DNA from 2 places in the Planococcus plakortidis genome. Region 1 is predicted to be linked to the other one. Evidence: riboswitches for the same ligand, from Rfam matches in the RefSeq annotation. Region 1 holds a riboswitch; the other holds the start of a gene.
The links. A riboswitch is a leader RNA that binds a small molecule or an ion and turns the genes downstream of it on or off. The one in region 1 is predicted to bind S-adenosylmethionine.
Positions count from the first base shown of each region.

Region 1 (8,066 bases):
CCGTGAACTGGCCGAGTTCAGCCGGTTTTAAGATGATGCCCTTTACGCCCTTGCGCAGCGCCGTTTCGATATACTCCCGTTCGTTTGCTGCCGAAACAAGGATGATGTCGGTCTCCGGGCTTTCTTTCCTTAACTCATCGATCAACTCGATGCCGAGCCCGTCCGGCATGTAATTATCCAGCAGCACCAAATCCGGCTGCTCTTGCTTGACCGCCGCCAGCGTCTCGGCGCAGTCTTTCGCTTTCGCTGCCAGTTCCACTTGTTCAATCTTCGCTAAAAACTTCTCGTGCACTTGCGCGACACGAAAATCATCTTCTGCAATCACTACCCGCAGCATTACGCCACCTCCATCGTTTTTTTCGGGATAAAGACGCTGAATACCGTCCCATGCTGCGGCGTCGAATCCACTTCGATCCAGCCTTCCAAGTCTTCGACGGCTTGTTTGACGATCGCCAAGCCGTAGCCCCTATCCGCTTTTTCCAGTTTTGTGGAATATCCTTGTGTGAAAAATTGATCTAGGTTGCCGGTTTCGATTCCACGTCCGCTATCCTGGACTTCGATGACCAAGTCGTTGCCGATATCGGTAATGAAGAAAGACACTTCTTTCCTGTCGCTCGACTCGACTTCTTCAATGGCGTTGTCGATCAGGTTCCCGACAATGTGAATGACTTTGGAAATATCGACATGAGCAGGCAATTGGGCGAGCGAACTGTTTTCATCCACCGACAGCTCGACTTTCGCCTCGGAAGCTTTCCCCATTTTGCCGAGCAGGATTGCCTGGACTTTTTTATCCTCGATATGATTCAGCGTGTGTTTCGTCTGTTTTTCGTGATGATGCGTCTCTTGCTGGATCAGCCGTACCGCTTCCTCGGTCTCTTCCAACTGCAAAAGGCCGGATATGGCATACAGTTTATTGGCGTATTCATGGGTTTGCGCCCGCAGGCTTTCCGAGTACTGGCGAATTTCCGATAAGGTTTCCAGCACTTCCTGCACTTCCGTTTTCTCACGGAATGTCGAAACGGCGCCGACCATTTCCCCATCTGCCCAAATCGGCTTTTGGTTGACGATAAAAACGGTGCCGCCAATCAGGATTTCTTTATTCTTCCATGAATTCCCTGTCGTCAAGGTTTCGCCCATCCTCAGTTCCGGCAGGATATCATCTGACGGCGTATGCAAGAAACTTTGGTCCATGGCGAGCATCTTTTCTGCAGAACTGTTCAACTCAGTGATTCGGCCGTCCTTATCGATGGCGATGACCCCTTCGATGATCGATGACAGCAAGGCTTCCCGGTCCTGGTACAAGCGGGCGATTTCCCGTGGCTCAAGCCCGAGCGTATCTTTTCGGATATTCCGCGCGAGCAGGATGCTGCCGAGGACGCCGATGACGAGCGTCAATAAAGCCAGTGCCATCACGTCCATGATATTGCCGAAAATGATCGCTTCAATATCATCGATCATATATCCGACCGAGACGACACCGATGACGCGTCCATCGCCGTCATAGATCGGCGCTTTTCCGCGCAGGCTTCTGCCGAGCGAACCGAATGCTTCAGACACATAGACTTTGCCTTCCTGAAGGGCACGGTCATTATCACCGCCGACCATCCGTTTGCCGATTTTGTCGGGATCCGGATGCGAGTACCGGACGCTCTCCCTATTGCCGATAACGATGAACTCAGCACCCACTTGCTTGCGCAAGTATTCGGCGAGCGGCTGGATTTTCAGCGCTGGTTCTTCGTCGTCCATCGCTTCGACGATCGTCGGCATGGCCGAAATGCCGATCGCCGTCTCCTGTGCCCGTTGGCCGATATTCTCTTTGATTTCCGCAATTTCCTGATAGCTCAAAATCCCGCCGAACACCGCCGTCGTCAACAGCACGAGCGAAGTCGTCAGCAAGATGATTTTTGTCTGCAGCGATAATTTTTTCATGGCACCCGTCCCCTGTAGCGACCGTTTTTCATTAGATGTAGTCTACCATATCCCAAAATGGCTGAAAGAAAAAATTCTTGGAATTCTCTAAAAACATTATTTTCCCACTAAAAAACCCTGTTCTCCCAAACGGGAAATCAGGGTGTGGCTTCATTTTTTTGTAATATCAGCTTCCAGCTCGACTACGACATTGCCTTGGATGGCGCGCGTGATCATGCAGGAAGACTCCGCTTTTTCCGCGAGTTTTTGGGCCAGCTTGAATTCCTTTTCCCCCGCTTCTGCTGGCAAGACGACTTTCGGCCGGTGGATGATCTTTTTATAGGTGATGACTCCATTTTCGACTTCTACAATTCCTTCCGATTCCATCGTCAGCGACTCTTTCGCAAGTTTGCTGCGCTCCATCATTGCGGCGAGTGTAATGATATAGCAAGTCGCTGCCGCACCGAGCAGCATTTCGTCAGGATTCGTGCCGACTCCTGGGCCGTCCATTTCCGGGGGAATCGAGATTTGCGTCTTCAAATTCCCCGATTCGATGGTCCCGACATCGTTCCGGTTGCCGGGCCAGTCTGCTGTTAAATGAAAACTATGCAAAGCCATTGCTGTTTCCTCCTCTTCTATTCCCAATCTTCCATATCTTCGCTTCGCGGCATCGCTGTGATGGCTCCCGCCCGCGTTGCACAAAGAGCCCCCAGCTTATTGCCGAATCCAGCGCAAGCAATCAATTCTTCCTGGTCTTCCGGCATGCCATTTAAATGGACATGACGGATGATGCCTGCCATGAACGCATCCCCGGCGCCTGTCGTATCCACAGGCTTGACCGGCACAACCGGCACATGGATCGTCTCCTCTTTAAATACCGCGTGCGTGCCATGCTCCCCGTCCGTGACAAAAACGACAGGCAGCCCGTAAGCCTTCAGGCGCTCGATGCCCGCTTCCATTGAATCAGCTTCCATGAGGAACAATAATTCTTCGACCGTCAATTTCAAAATATCCGCCTGCGGCAAAAAGCGCAGGACGGTTTGACGGCACAACTCCTCGCTTTCCCAGCGCAGCGGCCGGATATTGACATCGTATGAACAAATCACTTTGTGGGACTTGGCCAGTTCCAAAGCCTGCGCCGTCGTTTCACGCGCTTCCGGATGGAACAGCGTCCCTGAGCAAAAATGGAACAGGCTCGCCGATTCGAACGCTTCACCCGCCAGTTCCTCTGCCTTCACTTGCACATCCGGCGTTTCATTATCATAAGAAGCGAAGACACGATCGTTCGTTTCCGTTAAATGAATATAGACGCCGCTGATGCGTTTTTCCGGATGTTTGATGGAATGGGTCAAATCGACACCTTCCGCCCGCAACGCCTGGCAGAAAAAGTCCGAAATCTCATCGTCGCCGGTAACCGTGATGAATGCCGACGGAACCCCGAGGCGGCTGACGCCGGCAGAGACGTTGACGGTGGCGCCTCCGAGATACAGATCGAATAAATCGTTGTTTTTAGTCGTAGCAATATAATCGACAAACGCGTCGCCGTAAGTCAGGACGTGCCTGTTAGATTCCATAATCCTCTCCCTTTCTCCAAAGAACCCTTGTCCGCTGCAGATACTGCCTGCAGTGGCCTGTTGAAATTCACTTTCCCTATTATTTCAACAGAAAACAAGCAGGGCAAGGGAAAAGTTTGAAAAGTACAGAGCAACGGTGTCTTCACATAAAAAAAGCCGGAGAAAAACTCTCCGGCCGGCTTATGCCATTATTCAGCCATCCACTCCGGTTTGCCGAAGCCTTCGAATTGCTCATCGATGACCGCTTCAAATTCTTCCGACTCGACAATCTCCACCAAATCCGCCGCCAGTTCACTGTCTTCATTTTCAGCAGAAACAGCTACGACATTGCGGTACTGGTCCGGCATGTTCTCGAGCGCCAACGCATCAAGTAAGTCCATGTCCGCTGCCAGCGCGAAGTTGCCTGGAACGGCTGCGAGGTCTGTGCCTTCAACAGCGCGCGGCAATTGCCCCGCTTCGATCGGCTGGAACACCAGGTTTTTCGGATTTTCCGTCACATCGCGCTCAGACGCTTGAAGCACTTCCGCTTCCGGGTCGAGTTCAACCAAGCCTTCATCCTGCAGCATCAATAATGCGCGCGCACCGTTGACAGGATCGTTCGGAATCGCGATCGTCGCGCCATCGGATACCGCATCGAGCGAATCGAACTCATTGGAATAGATGCCCATCGGCGCGGTCGGGACCGTAATCAAGGCGCTCAGGTCCATATCATTTTCTGTTTCGAAGTTTTCCAGATAAACCGTATGCTGGAACAAGTTGGCGTCGATTTCTCCGTTGTTCAACGCGTTGTTCGGCTGGATATAATCGCTGAATTCGATCGTTTCGACCGTATAGCCTTTTTCTTCAAGCGCCGGTACGATCGCTGCGTTCAGCATATCGCTATAAGGGCCGGCAGTCGCGCCGAGCTTAATGTCTTTCGACGCTTCGCCGCCTTCTGTCGTTCCTGTGTCCGCTTCTTCTCCGCCGCATGCGGCTAAAGTGAGCGCGCTCGCTGCCAATATCCATGTGAGTTTCTTCATGTTATTCTCCCCTTATCGTTTATCGAGTTTTTTGGCTGTAAAGTCGCCTGCCTGTTGAATCAATTGGACGAGCACGATCAAGATGACGACCGTCACGATCATGATCGTATTATCATATCGGTAATAGCCGAAACGGATCGCCAAATCGCCGATGCCGCCGCCACCGACGACGCCCGCCATCGCGGAATAGGCGATGAGGCTGATGACCGTCAGCGTGATGCCTTGGATCAGGCTCGCCTTTGCTTCCGGCAACAGCACGTCCTTGATGATCATCCAAGGCGTGGCACCGACCGCGATGGCCGCTTCGATGACGCCTTTATCGATATCCCGCAGCGCGGTTTCGACGATGCGCGCGAAAAACGGGATCGCCGCCACCGATAAGGAAACGCTCGCTGCGACCGGCCCGATCGTCGTACCGGTGATCAATTGCGTCAGCGGGATGAGTGCGACCAGCAAAATGATGAACGGAATCGACCGGACAATATTGACGACAAACCCGATGACGGAATTGACCGGCCGGTTTTCCCAGAACAGGCCGCGGTCCGTGACGAACAATAAAATGCCGAGCGGTAAGCCGACAATAAGCGCCACTGCGAGCGAGATGCCGATCATGATCAAGGTCTGGTAGAACGCCACTTGGATTTCCGGCCATAATTCGATGATTCTTTCCCATTCAATTCCCATGATCCATCACCTCCACAATCGCTTCACGCTGCTCCAGATAGTGAAGCGCCTGACTCACATCTGTTTGAGCACCTTTCAGTTCCATCACGAAAATGCCGAGCGGCAATTCCTGTATGTATTCGATCGCCCCGTGCAGGAAATTCCCTTTGACCGGATAGCTTTGCAGCATATCGGAAATAATGCCGTCCCCTGCGACCTCGCCTTTGAACAACACTTTGACGATCGTGCCATCACATTTCTTCAGGATTTCTTCCGGCACATTGAATGACACGACGCTCGAGATGAATTCCTTAGTCAAAGCGGTTTTCGGTTCTGCGAAGATATCGTAGACACGGCCTTCTTCAATGACCTGCCCAGCCTGCATGACCGCCATGCGGTCGCAAATTTCCTTGACGACGTTCATCTCATGCGTAATCAACACGATCGTGATATTGAGCTTGCGGTTGATGTCTTTCAATAAACGCAAGATCGATAAAGTCGTATTCGGGTCGAGTGCGGATGTCGCTTCATCGCACAACAGCACGGCCGGGTCATTGGCAAGTGCGCGGGCGATACCGACGCGCTGCTTTTGCCCGCCGCTCAGCTGTGCCGGATAGACATTGCGTTTGTCCGACAAGCCGACCATTTCCAGCAGTTCATCGACGCGTGGTCCGATTTTCTTGCCCGGTGTGCCTGCTGCGCGAAGGGCGAATGAAATGTTCTCAGCGACCGTCTTTTGGCTGATCAAGTAGAAATGCTGAAAGATCATGCCGATCTTAAGGCGCGCTTTCCGCAAACCGTCGCCACGCAGTTTCGTTAAATCCTGGCCGCCGACTTTCACCGTGCCTGACGTTGGCCGTTCAAGCAAATTGATGCAGCGGATGAGTGAACTTTTCCCGGCGCCGGAATAGCCGACGATGCCGAAAATCTCACCGGTCTTCACTTCCAAAGTGACATCATCGACGCCTTTGACCGTGCCATGTTTCGTTTGATAGGTTTTGCTCAGTTTTTCGATTTGAATCATGCTGTCAACTCCCCCAGGCAAATAAAAAATGCCTCTTTTATCAAAAAGAGACATCGAAAATTAGAATTTCGACTTATCTTTCAGAATGGATTCCATTCTGCAGGACTTGGCACCTTCCCATAAATGGGGGTTGCCGGACGTCATAGGGCCTTACCCTCGGTCTCTCTTGATAAGCATGCGTATTTGGTTGTTTTCAATATTACCTGCAGGGGCAATGGCTTGTCAATGCGATTTTTCAAACTTTTTGTACAATGGGACGCGCCGGTCATCGAATACGGGGATGCGGCCCCGCACTTCATCGACTTCCGAGAGATCGATGTCGGTGTAGCCAATGCCTTGTTCTTGCCCCATGTCCATCCGCACTTCTCCCCACGGCGCGATGACCATCGAATGGCCGCCGAACTCATTTTTCGGGTCGCTGCCGATGCGGTTTGCGGCAATGATGAAGCATTGGTTCTCGATCGCGCGCGCCTGCAGCAGGATGCGCCAATGATCGATACGCGCTGCCGGCCATTCCGCGGGCACGAAGATGGCCTTTGCGCCGTTCAGCGCTTGTGCACGCAGCCATTCCGGAAAGCGGATGTCATAGCAGATAACGCCGCCGAAAGTCTCGCCGCCTATTTCGAACGTGCCGAGCGACTGGCCTTCTTCGAGGTGGATATGCTCATCCATCAAGCCGAAGCGATGCGCTTTGTCGTATTCCGAAACGAGTGCGCCCGTGCTGTCGACCACATACATCGTATTGTAGAAACCGCCCTTTTTCTTCGTGGAGACCGAGCCCCCGACGATATGGACGCGATGCTCTTTGGCGAATCGTTTCAGGAAATCCGCCGTTCGGCCATTGCCGTCCGCCAGTTCATCAAGTTCCGTCAATGCATAGCCGGTGTTCCACATTTCAGGCAGGACGATGAGCTCTGCGCCGTTTTCTGCCGCTTCTTCCAAATAATTTTCCACGCGTTGAAAATTCGTTTCCGGTCCCCCGAAAGCGATATCCATCTGCACACAAGCGATCTTCATGTTCTCTCCCCCTGTAGACAGTTTAGATTAAACTCTATAAGATTTGAGGTAGATGTGCAATTATTTAGAAAATGAGGAGGATTCCATGGACTTTTCAAATCGATTACAAAATCTTCCCGACCAATTTTTCGCCGCGCTTGTCGCAAAAGTTGCAAAAGCGGTCGACGAAGGGCGAGACGTCATCAACCTGGGCCAGGGAAACCCTGATCAGCCAACACCGCCGCATATCGTCACAGCCTTGCAAGAGGCAGTGGCGGACCCGAAAACGCATCGCTATTCGCCGTTTCGGGGACTCGGCACATTGCGTAAAGCGGCCGCGGATTTCTACAAACGGGAATACGGCGTCGATATCGATCCGGATCTTGAAGTCGCCATTCTTTCCGGCACGAAAATCGGCTTTGTCGAATTGCCGATTGCGTTGCTGAATCCAGGTGATTCCCTGTTACTGCCAGATCCCGGCTATCCGGATTATCTGTCCGGCGCACCGCTCGCCGACATCGAAATCGATTTGATGAAGCTCGAGCAGGACAAGGGCTATTTGCCGAACTTTGACGATGTGTCGGAGTCGGTTCGAGAGCGTGCCAAACTCCTGTATTTGAATTACCCGAACAACCCGACCGGCGCTACGGCCGACCAGTCATTCTTTGACGAGACCGTACAGTTCGCCAAAGACAACGACATTGCGGTCGTGCATGATTTCGCTTACGGGGGCATCGGTTTCGACGGCCAGAAACCGGTCAGCTTCCTGCAATCCGACGGCGCGAAAGATGTCGGCATCGAAATGTATACCCTATCGAAAACCTATAATATGGCGGGGTGGCGCATCGGGTTTGCAGTCGGCAATTCCAAGATGATCGAAGC
Region 1 covers NZ_CP016539.2:2,789,332-2,797,397, forward strand. The annotation lists gene BBI15_RS13965 (response regulator) at 1-337, opposite strand, end outside; gene BBI15_RS13970 (ATP-binding protein) at 337-1,929, opposite strand; gene BBI15_RS13975 (OsmC family protein) at 2,080-2,526, opposite strand; gene BBI15_RS13980 (carbohydrate kinase family protein) at 2,544-3,482, opposite strand; gene BBI15_RS13985 (MetQ/NlpA family ABC transporter substrate-binding protein) at 3,671-4,501, opposite strand; gene BBI15_RS13990 (methionine ABC transporter permease) at 4,514-5,185, opposite strand; gene BBI15_RS13995 (methionine ABC transporter ATP-binding protein) at 5,175-6,188, opposite strand; SAM riboswitch class I at 6,259-6,364, opposite strand; gene BBI15_RS14000 (carbon-nitrogen family hydrolase) at 6,411-7,205, opposite strand; gene BBI15_RS14005 (pyridoxal phosphate-dependent aminotransferase) at 7,291-8,066, shown strand, end outside.

Region 2 (8,066 bases), 1.0 Mb from region 1:
GAGTTGCAGACTTTGATCTATCAGATCAAGCACGATTAACATAAAACCTTCACATTTGAACGGCCTTTGGAAATAGCCAAAAGGCCGTGTTTCATGTACACTAGAAACATACTACAGGAGGTGTCTGATATGGCTCCAGGTCCACTTAGCTTAATCATCATCGGAATCGTGGCATTGCTTGTTTTCGGCCCGAAAAAATTGCCGGAACTAGGCAAGGCATTTGGCTCGTCCCTGCGCGAATTCAAAAACGCTACTAAAGGGTTGGCGGATGATGATGAAGACGATAAAAAAGTCGAAGCCCCTAAAAATGACTTAGACAAGAAAGACGAGCACAAGTAACACGATAGGATGTTTGTCCGATGAACCAACAAAACGAAATGACAGTTGTTGAACATATAGGTGAACTCAGAAAACGGCTGACCTTGATAGTCGTTTTCTTTCTGTTCGCGCTCATTGCCGGGTTCTTTCTCGCTGAACCATTGATCCGCTATTTGCAATTCAGTGAAGAAGCGCGGAATTTGACGCTGAACGCGTTCAAAATCACGGATCCGATCAAAATTTACATGCAGGTCATGATGATCTTGGCTTTGATCATTACGTCTCCATTGATCATGTACCAGTTCTGGGCATTCATCAGCCCGGGGCTCTCTGACCGTGAGCGGAAAGTGACGCTCAGCTACATTCCATTTTCTTTGTCGCTTTTTATCGGCGGCCTTGCGTTTTCGTATTTGGTACTGTTCCCGTATGTCATCGGGTTCATGCTCAATATATCGGAAAATCTGGACATCCAGGAGACGATCGGGATCAATGAGTATTTCCAGTTCCTGTTCCAGATCACCTTGCCGTTCGGCTTTATCTTCCAGCTGCCGGTATTGATGCTGTTTTTGACGCGTCTTGGCATTTTGACGCCGATGATGATGACGAAATACCGGAAATACGCGTATTTGGTACTGGTCACGATTGCGGCGTTCATTACGCCACCGGACATTGTGTCCCATCTGCTCGTGACATTGCCGCTGATTTTATTGTATGAGTTCAGTGTCATCATCGCACGCATGGGGTATCGCAAATTCCTGCGGGCAGAACAGCAGCAGGCAATTAAAGAACAGACAGAAGACCTTCCGCCGAAATGATGGCGGGAGGTTTTTGGTTTGGAATGAAAAGCATTGGTATTAGGAGACTGCGCTGCAGGAGCTGCTTGGGGCCCGCAGGATGCGGGTCATGCAGTTGAAGCGACAGGACGTCGCGTTTTCAACTGCCCGGGGATAGGGCGGGTGTTGAGCCAAAGCGGAAAAGCACCGCCTTTGTCTCGCCAGCCCGCGCGGTCCCACAGGCATCAGCCCCCTACGCTCCGTCTCTGAGTTGAGATTGAAGAGAAGTCATTTCACTAGAATTTCTATGCGGGAGATATCACTAGACCAACCTTAAGAGAGTTTGCGGCTCGATTATGGTTGCTGGATTTTGGCAATCAAATATCCATAGCTAACCTAGTTCTAACGTAAGGGATATGCAAAAACCGCTACTCCAACAAGGGAGTGGCGGTTTTTGGGTTATTGCAGGTTTTCCATTTGTTTGATGAAGGTTTCGATCTTGTCCATATTGAGCTGGATGAGCATGACGTAGCCATTCAGCAGGATGTGCGCGATGATCGGGGTGAGGATGCGCTTGGTCCGCTGATAGAGGGCTGCGAGGATCAAACCAGTCGTAAAGTAGAGCAAGAGGTGCGTGAACTCGAGATGGACGAGCGCGAAGACGAGTGCCGAGATGGCGGTCGCGATCCAGAAGTTCATCGTCTGGTTCAAGGAACCGAAGACGACTCTGCGGAAGACCAGTTCTTCGAGTATCGGGCCGAACAGGACGACCGCGATGATTGCGTATGGCACGACTTCAGCGATTCGGACGAGCGTCTGCGTATTGGCGGAGCCCGGGTCGATGCCGATCGCCATTTCGATCATGGCGGCGATTGATTGGCCAACGATGAGCAAGAGAAAGCCGAGGACGCCCCAGCCGATTGCAGCGGGGAGGCTCGATTTTTTGCCTTTCCAGATGTTGAAGAAATTGCGGTCGCGCAAGATGAGGGCCATCGTAACTAAAAAGCCGACGCCCATCGTCAGGAAGATCAGCCAACCGGACGTCGAAGCGCGGGCTGTCGCATCGTCAAGTCCCTGGTCGCGGAAATAGCCGAGCGTCGGGCCGATAAAGAGGATCGGCATGAGCTGGACGGCTACGAAGACGAGCAGGACAAGGAGTGGCGTGCGCATGTTTTTACGCTTATAGCCTTTCGCTTTCTGGGAAGAGGCAGTTTTATGGGTTGAGGTCATGAAGTCAGATTCCTTTCTTTTCACATGCTCCTTTTATTGTAGGGCTTAACGGAAAAAGGCGCAAAGAATTCAAAACGCCATAAGGTTTCTGCTTGCAATTAACTGAAGATTTTATTAAACTTATTTATGGGTTAGCACTCAAAGGTTGAGAGTGCTAAACGACTAGTAGCTATTTAATTTGAGGAGGGTGTTTCAATTGTTAAGACCATTAGGAGATCGTGTCATCATTGAGCTCGTCGAAGTGGAAGAGAAGACATCTAGCGGAATCGTCTTGCCAGGTACGGCGCAGGAAAAACCGCAGGAAGGCAAAGTGATTGCGGTAGGGAATGGCCTTATCCGTGAAAACGGACAGCGCACAGAGCTGGACGTAACAGAAGGAGACCGCGTCGTCTTTTCGAAATACGCGGGCACAGAATTGAAATACGAAGGCAAAGAATACTTGATCTTACGTGAAAACGACATTCTCGCGATTGTCGGCTAAATAACCATAAATTCTATTTCATAGGAGGAACCGAATCATGGCAAAAGATATTAAGTTCAGTGAAGATGCACGCAGCCTGATGCTGCAAGGTGTAGATAAATTAGCGGACGCAGTCAAAGTAACGCTTGGGCCAAAAGGGCGCAACGTTGTGCTTGAGAAGAAATTCGGCACGCCGCTTATCACAAACGACGGCGTAACGATCGCCAAAGAAATCGAACTTGAAAACGCATTTGAAAACATGGGCGCAAAACTTGTGGCGGAAGTGGCTTCCAAAACAAACGATATCGCTGGTGACGGTACGACAACTGCAACGGTTCTTGCACAAGCAATGATCCGTGAAGGCTTGAAGAATGTTACAGCTGGCGCCAACCCTGTAGGAATACGTCGCGGCATCGAACTGGCTGTGGAAAATGCGGTTACTGGATTGCAATCCATTTCCCAGCAAATCGAAGGCAAAGAATCGATCGCGCAAGTAGCGGCGATTTCTTCAGGCGACGAGGAAGTCGGCAAATTGATCGCGGAAGCAATGGAGCGCGTCGGCAACGATGGCGTCATCACATTGGAAGAATCACGCGGCTTCACGACGGAACTTGATGTCGTAGAAGGGATGCAATTCGACCGCGGCTACCAGTCTCCATACATGGTGACAGATTCCGATAAAATGGAAGCGGTTCTTGAAAACCCGTTTATCCTTGTCACTGACAAGAAAATCGGCAACATCCAGGAAATCCTTCCAGTGCTTGAGCAAGTCGTCCAGCAAAGCAAACCGCTCCTCATCATCTCTGAAGATGTTGAAGGCGAAGCGTTGGCAACACTTGTCGTGAACAAATTGCGCGGCACATTCAACGCAGTGGCTGTTAAAGCTCCTGGATTCGGCGACCGCAGAAAAGCGATGCTCGAAGACATTGCTGCACTCACTGGCGCTGAAGTGATTACAGAAGACCTCGGCCTTGACCTGAAATCCACTAACATCGCACAACTTGGACGCGCAGCGAAAGTCGTCGTCTCTAAAGACAACACGACGATCGTTGAAGGCAATGGCGACTCCGAGAAAATCATCGCACGCGTGGCGCAAATCCGCAGCCAATTGGAAGAAACGACTTCTGAATTCGACCGCGAAAAACTGCAGGAGCGCCTAGCGAAACTCGCTGGCGGCGTAGCAGTCATCAAAGTCGGCGCAGCAACTGAAACAGAACTCAAAGAACGTAAACTGCGCATCGAAGACGCATTGAACGCAACACGCGCAGCGGTTGAAGAAGGCATCGTGGCAGGCGGCGGTACAGCGCTTATCAATGTCTATAACCAAGTGGCGCAAGTGGCGACTGAGCAAGAAGGCGACGTTGCGACAGGCGTGAACATCGTGCTTCGCGCACTTGAAGAGCCGGTTCGTCAAATCGCTACGAACGCTGGCCTTGAAGGTTCAATCATCGTTCACCGCCTGAAAACGGAAGAAGTCGGCATCGGCTACAACGCAGCAACAGGCGAATGGGTCAACATGCTTGACCAAGGCATCGTAGACCCAACGAAAGTGACGCGTTCTGCACTGCAAAACGCAGCATCCGTTGCAGCTATGTTCCTGACAACTGAAGCAGTCGTAGCAGATCTGCCGGAACCAGCAGCACCAGCTGGCGGCGGCATGCCTGATATGGGCGGCATGGGCGGCATGATGTAATCATTAGCCCATCTGGAAAAATCCCCTTTCACTTCATGTGAAAGGGGATTTTTTTGATATTGGAACGATAGGGATCCTACTTCCTAGAAGTGTACTGGAAAACCGGATCCATCAACTCGAACTCATAGGTGTCACTGTTGACCTTCCCGAGGACTTTTTCGCTATCGTAAAGCTCCAGCATAAACTGTGCCATCTCTTTTGCGGTGTGGAACTTCTGCACATTGTCGCTATAGCTGAAGTCATCAAGCTCCCGCGCCGTTTTCACGAATTCGGTTTCTGTCATGGATGGCGCGAGTATTTTTACTTTCATGAGTGCGCCGTTATCCTGCAGTTCCTGGGCCAGGCCTTCTGTAAATGCGCTCACGTAAAACTTAGTCGCAGCGTATGTAACGGCATTTGGCACGAGTCGGTAACCTAGGTCAGAGGATACGTTGATGAGCTGCGCCCCTTCTTGATCAGCATAGTCATGTGCATAAAGAGTGGAGAGGGTTGTGAGTGCTTCTATATTTACGCGAAGCATCTTTTCCGTTTTATGTACATCTTGTTCAGCAATAGTTGCACTGTTTCCGAAGCCGGCGTTGTTCACAAAGGTTTCGATGTCGTATTCTTTCAGGCTTTCGTACAGCGCGTGGACTTGCTCGCTGTCGGATAGGTCGGTGGGGTTGATGACGACGTCGAGATCGGCGTTCATGTCTTGGATGTTCTCCTTAAGCTTATTGAGTTCAGCTTCCCTTCTTGCTACAAGAATCAGGTTTTTGCCGCGTGCTGCGAAAGCCATGGCCGCTTCATATCCGATTCCTGAGCTGGCGCCTGTGATAACCGTGTACTTCATGTAAATCCCTCCATTGAAATGAATAGATAGCAAGTGTACAGAAACAATGAAACTCTCATGAAAGAATGCTGGCTCTTAAAGTGGAAGAGACAGCAATTTATAAACTAAGGATTTCTTGGAGTACTTGGAATTATAAGAGTTCTTAAATGAAGATTATACACTATTTTCCTGCCGGCAAAGAAACATACAGATTATCTTAGCAAGGAGCAGTACGTGAAAATACTCTTTTCTACTTTAGTGGTGAGGAGTATTCTGATGAAATGATTTCGAAATCCTCTATTGCCATAAAATCAAAGCTCTGCTATTGTATTAATCATATTAAATTACTCGGCATTATCCCGAGTACATAATTTCTTATCCAGAGAAGTGGAGGGACTGGCCCTTTGAAGCTTCGGCAGCGGAACAGATTGGATTCCAATTTGAAACTGTGCCAAATCCAGCAGGTGCGCAAGCGCTTGAGAGATGAGAAGAGCCGGACGGTGAGCCACTCTTCTTTTTTATGAAGAGGGGCTTTTTCTATTGGGCCGAAGTTGATAGCATTTCATTCAAAATAAAAAAGACCAAGGAGAGATGGCAGATGAACAAGCGTTGGGTTGGCATGATCGGGATTTCAAGTGCGTTGTTATTGGCTGGATGCGGCGATAGTGGGGAGGCTTCAGGAGATGATAAGAAAGAGGTGCGTGTCGGCTTTGGCGTCGGGACGTATGAGCAGCAATTCAAGGAAGGGATCTTGCCTATTTTGGAGGAGAAAGGGTATAAAGTGGATACGACGACGTTTTCCCAGAACATGCAGTTGAATCCGGCGATGCAGGAAGGCTCGATCGATGCGAGCATTTTCCAGAGCACGGCGTATATGGAAGGGATCAACGACGAACTCGGCATGGACATGACGGGCATCGCGTTTGTGCCGAGCGCGCCTCAAGGCTTGTATTCGGTGAATCATCAATCGCTCGATGAAGTGCAAGACGGCTCGACTGTCGGTTTGCCGAACGATCCGGTCAACCAGGAACGCGCAGTGCGCATCTTGGAGGAACTCGGGTGGGTGACGGTGTCAGACGATGCAGGCGTGACGGATTTTAATTTGAACGCAGTGGAAAATGCGGATTACGATCTGGACTTGAAAGTATTGGACCCAGCGCAGATTTTGGTGTCGCTTCAGGATATCGACTTCGGCGTCGTCAACGGCAACTACATCGCCAATGCGCCGGACCGCAAGATTACCGACGCCTTGAAAATCGAGAACACGCCGGAACAGCACCGGATTGTGGTGACGATTGAGGAAGAAAATGCGGATACTGAGTGGGCGAAAGATTTGAAGGAAGCTTATGAATCCGAGGAATTCCAGGAATACATCGAGTCGAACGAGCAGTACGACGGCTTTATTTTGACGGAGGAATGGACGCAATAGATAGAAGAAAGGTGAAGACTGATGGATATCACAAAAGCGAAAACATTCGAAGAACGCATGGACATATTGAATGAGACGGTGGCGCCGTTCACGGAGCGGGCTGCGCAAAACGATCTGGAGCGGAAATTCCCGTTTGAGAATTTCAATGAGCTGAAGGCGATCAATTATCCGGCTCTGACGATTCCGAAACAGTACGGCGGAGCGGGCATTTCCTTAGTTGAAATGCTGCGCTATCAGGAAGCGATCAGCCGCGCGGACGGGTCGACGGGTCTGTCGATTGGCTGGCATATGGGCATTGTTCAAGACTTGGGAGAAACGAATAAATGGGATGAAGCCGTGCTCGAGACTTTATTTGACGACATTAAAGCGCGCGGCGCCTTGATCAATAATTGCGCGACGGAAAAGCAGACCGGAAGCCCGACGAGGGGCGGCAAGCCGTCGACCACAGCGAGAAAAGTGGGCGGTTCGTGGGTCATCGATGGGCGCAAGTCGTTCACATCGATGGCGCCGGTGCTGGATTATTTCAATGTGACTGCTGTGATTGAAGAGACCGGGGAAGTGGGTTATTTCCTCGTGCCGCGGTCGGCTGGCGGTATAGCGATCGACGAAACATGGGATAGTGTGGCGATGACCGGCACGGGAAGCCATGATTTGGTGTTGACGAATGTCCGAGTCGAGGAATCGGCGTTGGTCGAGATCAGTGTGCCCGGTAAAAAGCAGCCGGCCGGATGGCTTTTGCATATTCCGGCGTGTTATCTCGGAATCGCTCAGGCTGCGCAGGATTACGCGATTCGTTTTGCGCAAGATTATTCGCCGAACAGTTTGAACGGGCCGATCATCGAGTTGCCGAACGTGAAACAGAAGATCGGCCAAATAGAATTGGAATTGCAGCGGGCGCGGCATTTTCTTTATTCCGTGGCGAAACAATGGGACGAATCGGACGAAGAACAGCGCTCGCAGATGGCTGCGGAACTCGGGGCCGTGAAAGTCGCAGTGACGAATTCAGCTGTCGACATCGTGGATTTGGCGATGCGGGTGGCGGGTGCACACAGCCTGTCGGAAAAATCGCCGTTGCAGCGCTATTACCGCGATGTGCGGGCAGGACTCCACAACCCGCCGATGGAAGATATGCTCATTCCCTCGCTTGCGGATTTTGCGATCGGCAACGCGAAATCAAAACAACCGGTCAAATAAGATAGAGCCGCGGATTCCTTGGGATCGGCGGCTTTTTCTTTTTATAATTGGAAAGATATAACGAATATAAGTGCAAATTATGTCGGCGCTTACATTAAATCCTCCTAATATGACATCTGTCACTAGCCACCACGGCAGAACCCCCTGTACGTTAACTA
Region 2 covers NZ_CP016539.2:568,410-576,475, forward strand. The annotation lists gene BBI15_RS03010 (redox-sensing transcriptional repressor Rex) at 1-39, shown strand, start outside; gene BBI15_RS03015 (twin-arginine translocase TatA/TatE family subunit) at 130-339, shown strand; gene tatC (twin-arginine translocase subunit TatC) at 360-1,133, shown strand; gene BBI15_RS03025 (CPBP family intramembrane glutamic endopeptidase) at 1,551-2,321, opposite strand; gene groES (co-chaperone GroES) at 2,518-2,802, shown strand; gene groL (chaperonin GroEL) at 2,840-4,474, shown strand; gene BBI15_RS03040 (SDR family NAD(P)-dependent oxidoreductase) at 4,551-5,306, opposite strand; SAM riboswitch class I at 5,658-5,775, shown strand; gene BBI15_RS03045 (MetQ/NlpA family ABC transporter substrate-binding protein) at 5,884-6,714, shown strand; gene BBI15_RS03050 (acyl-CoA dehydrogenase family protein) at 6,736-7,908, shown strand.
Region 2: it holds a riboswitch for S-adenosylmethionine, as region 1 does, so the genes downstream of both, BBI15_RS03045 (MetQ/NlpA family ABC transporter substrate-binding protein) here and BBI15_RS13995 (methionine ABC transporter ATP-binding protein) in region 1, are expected to answer to the same signal.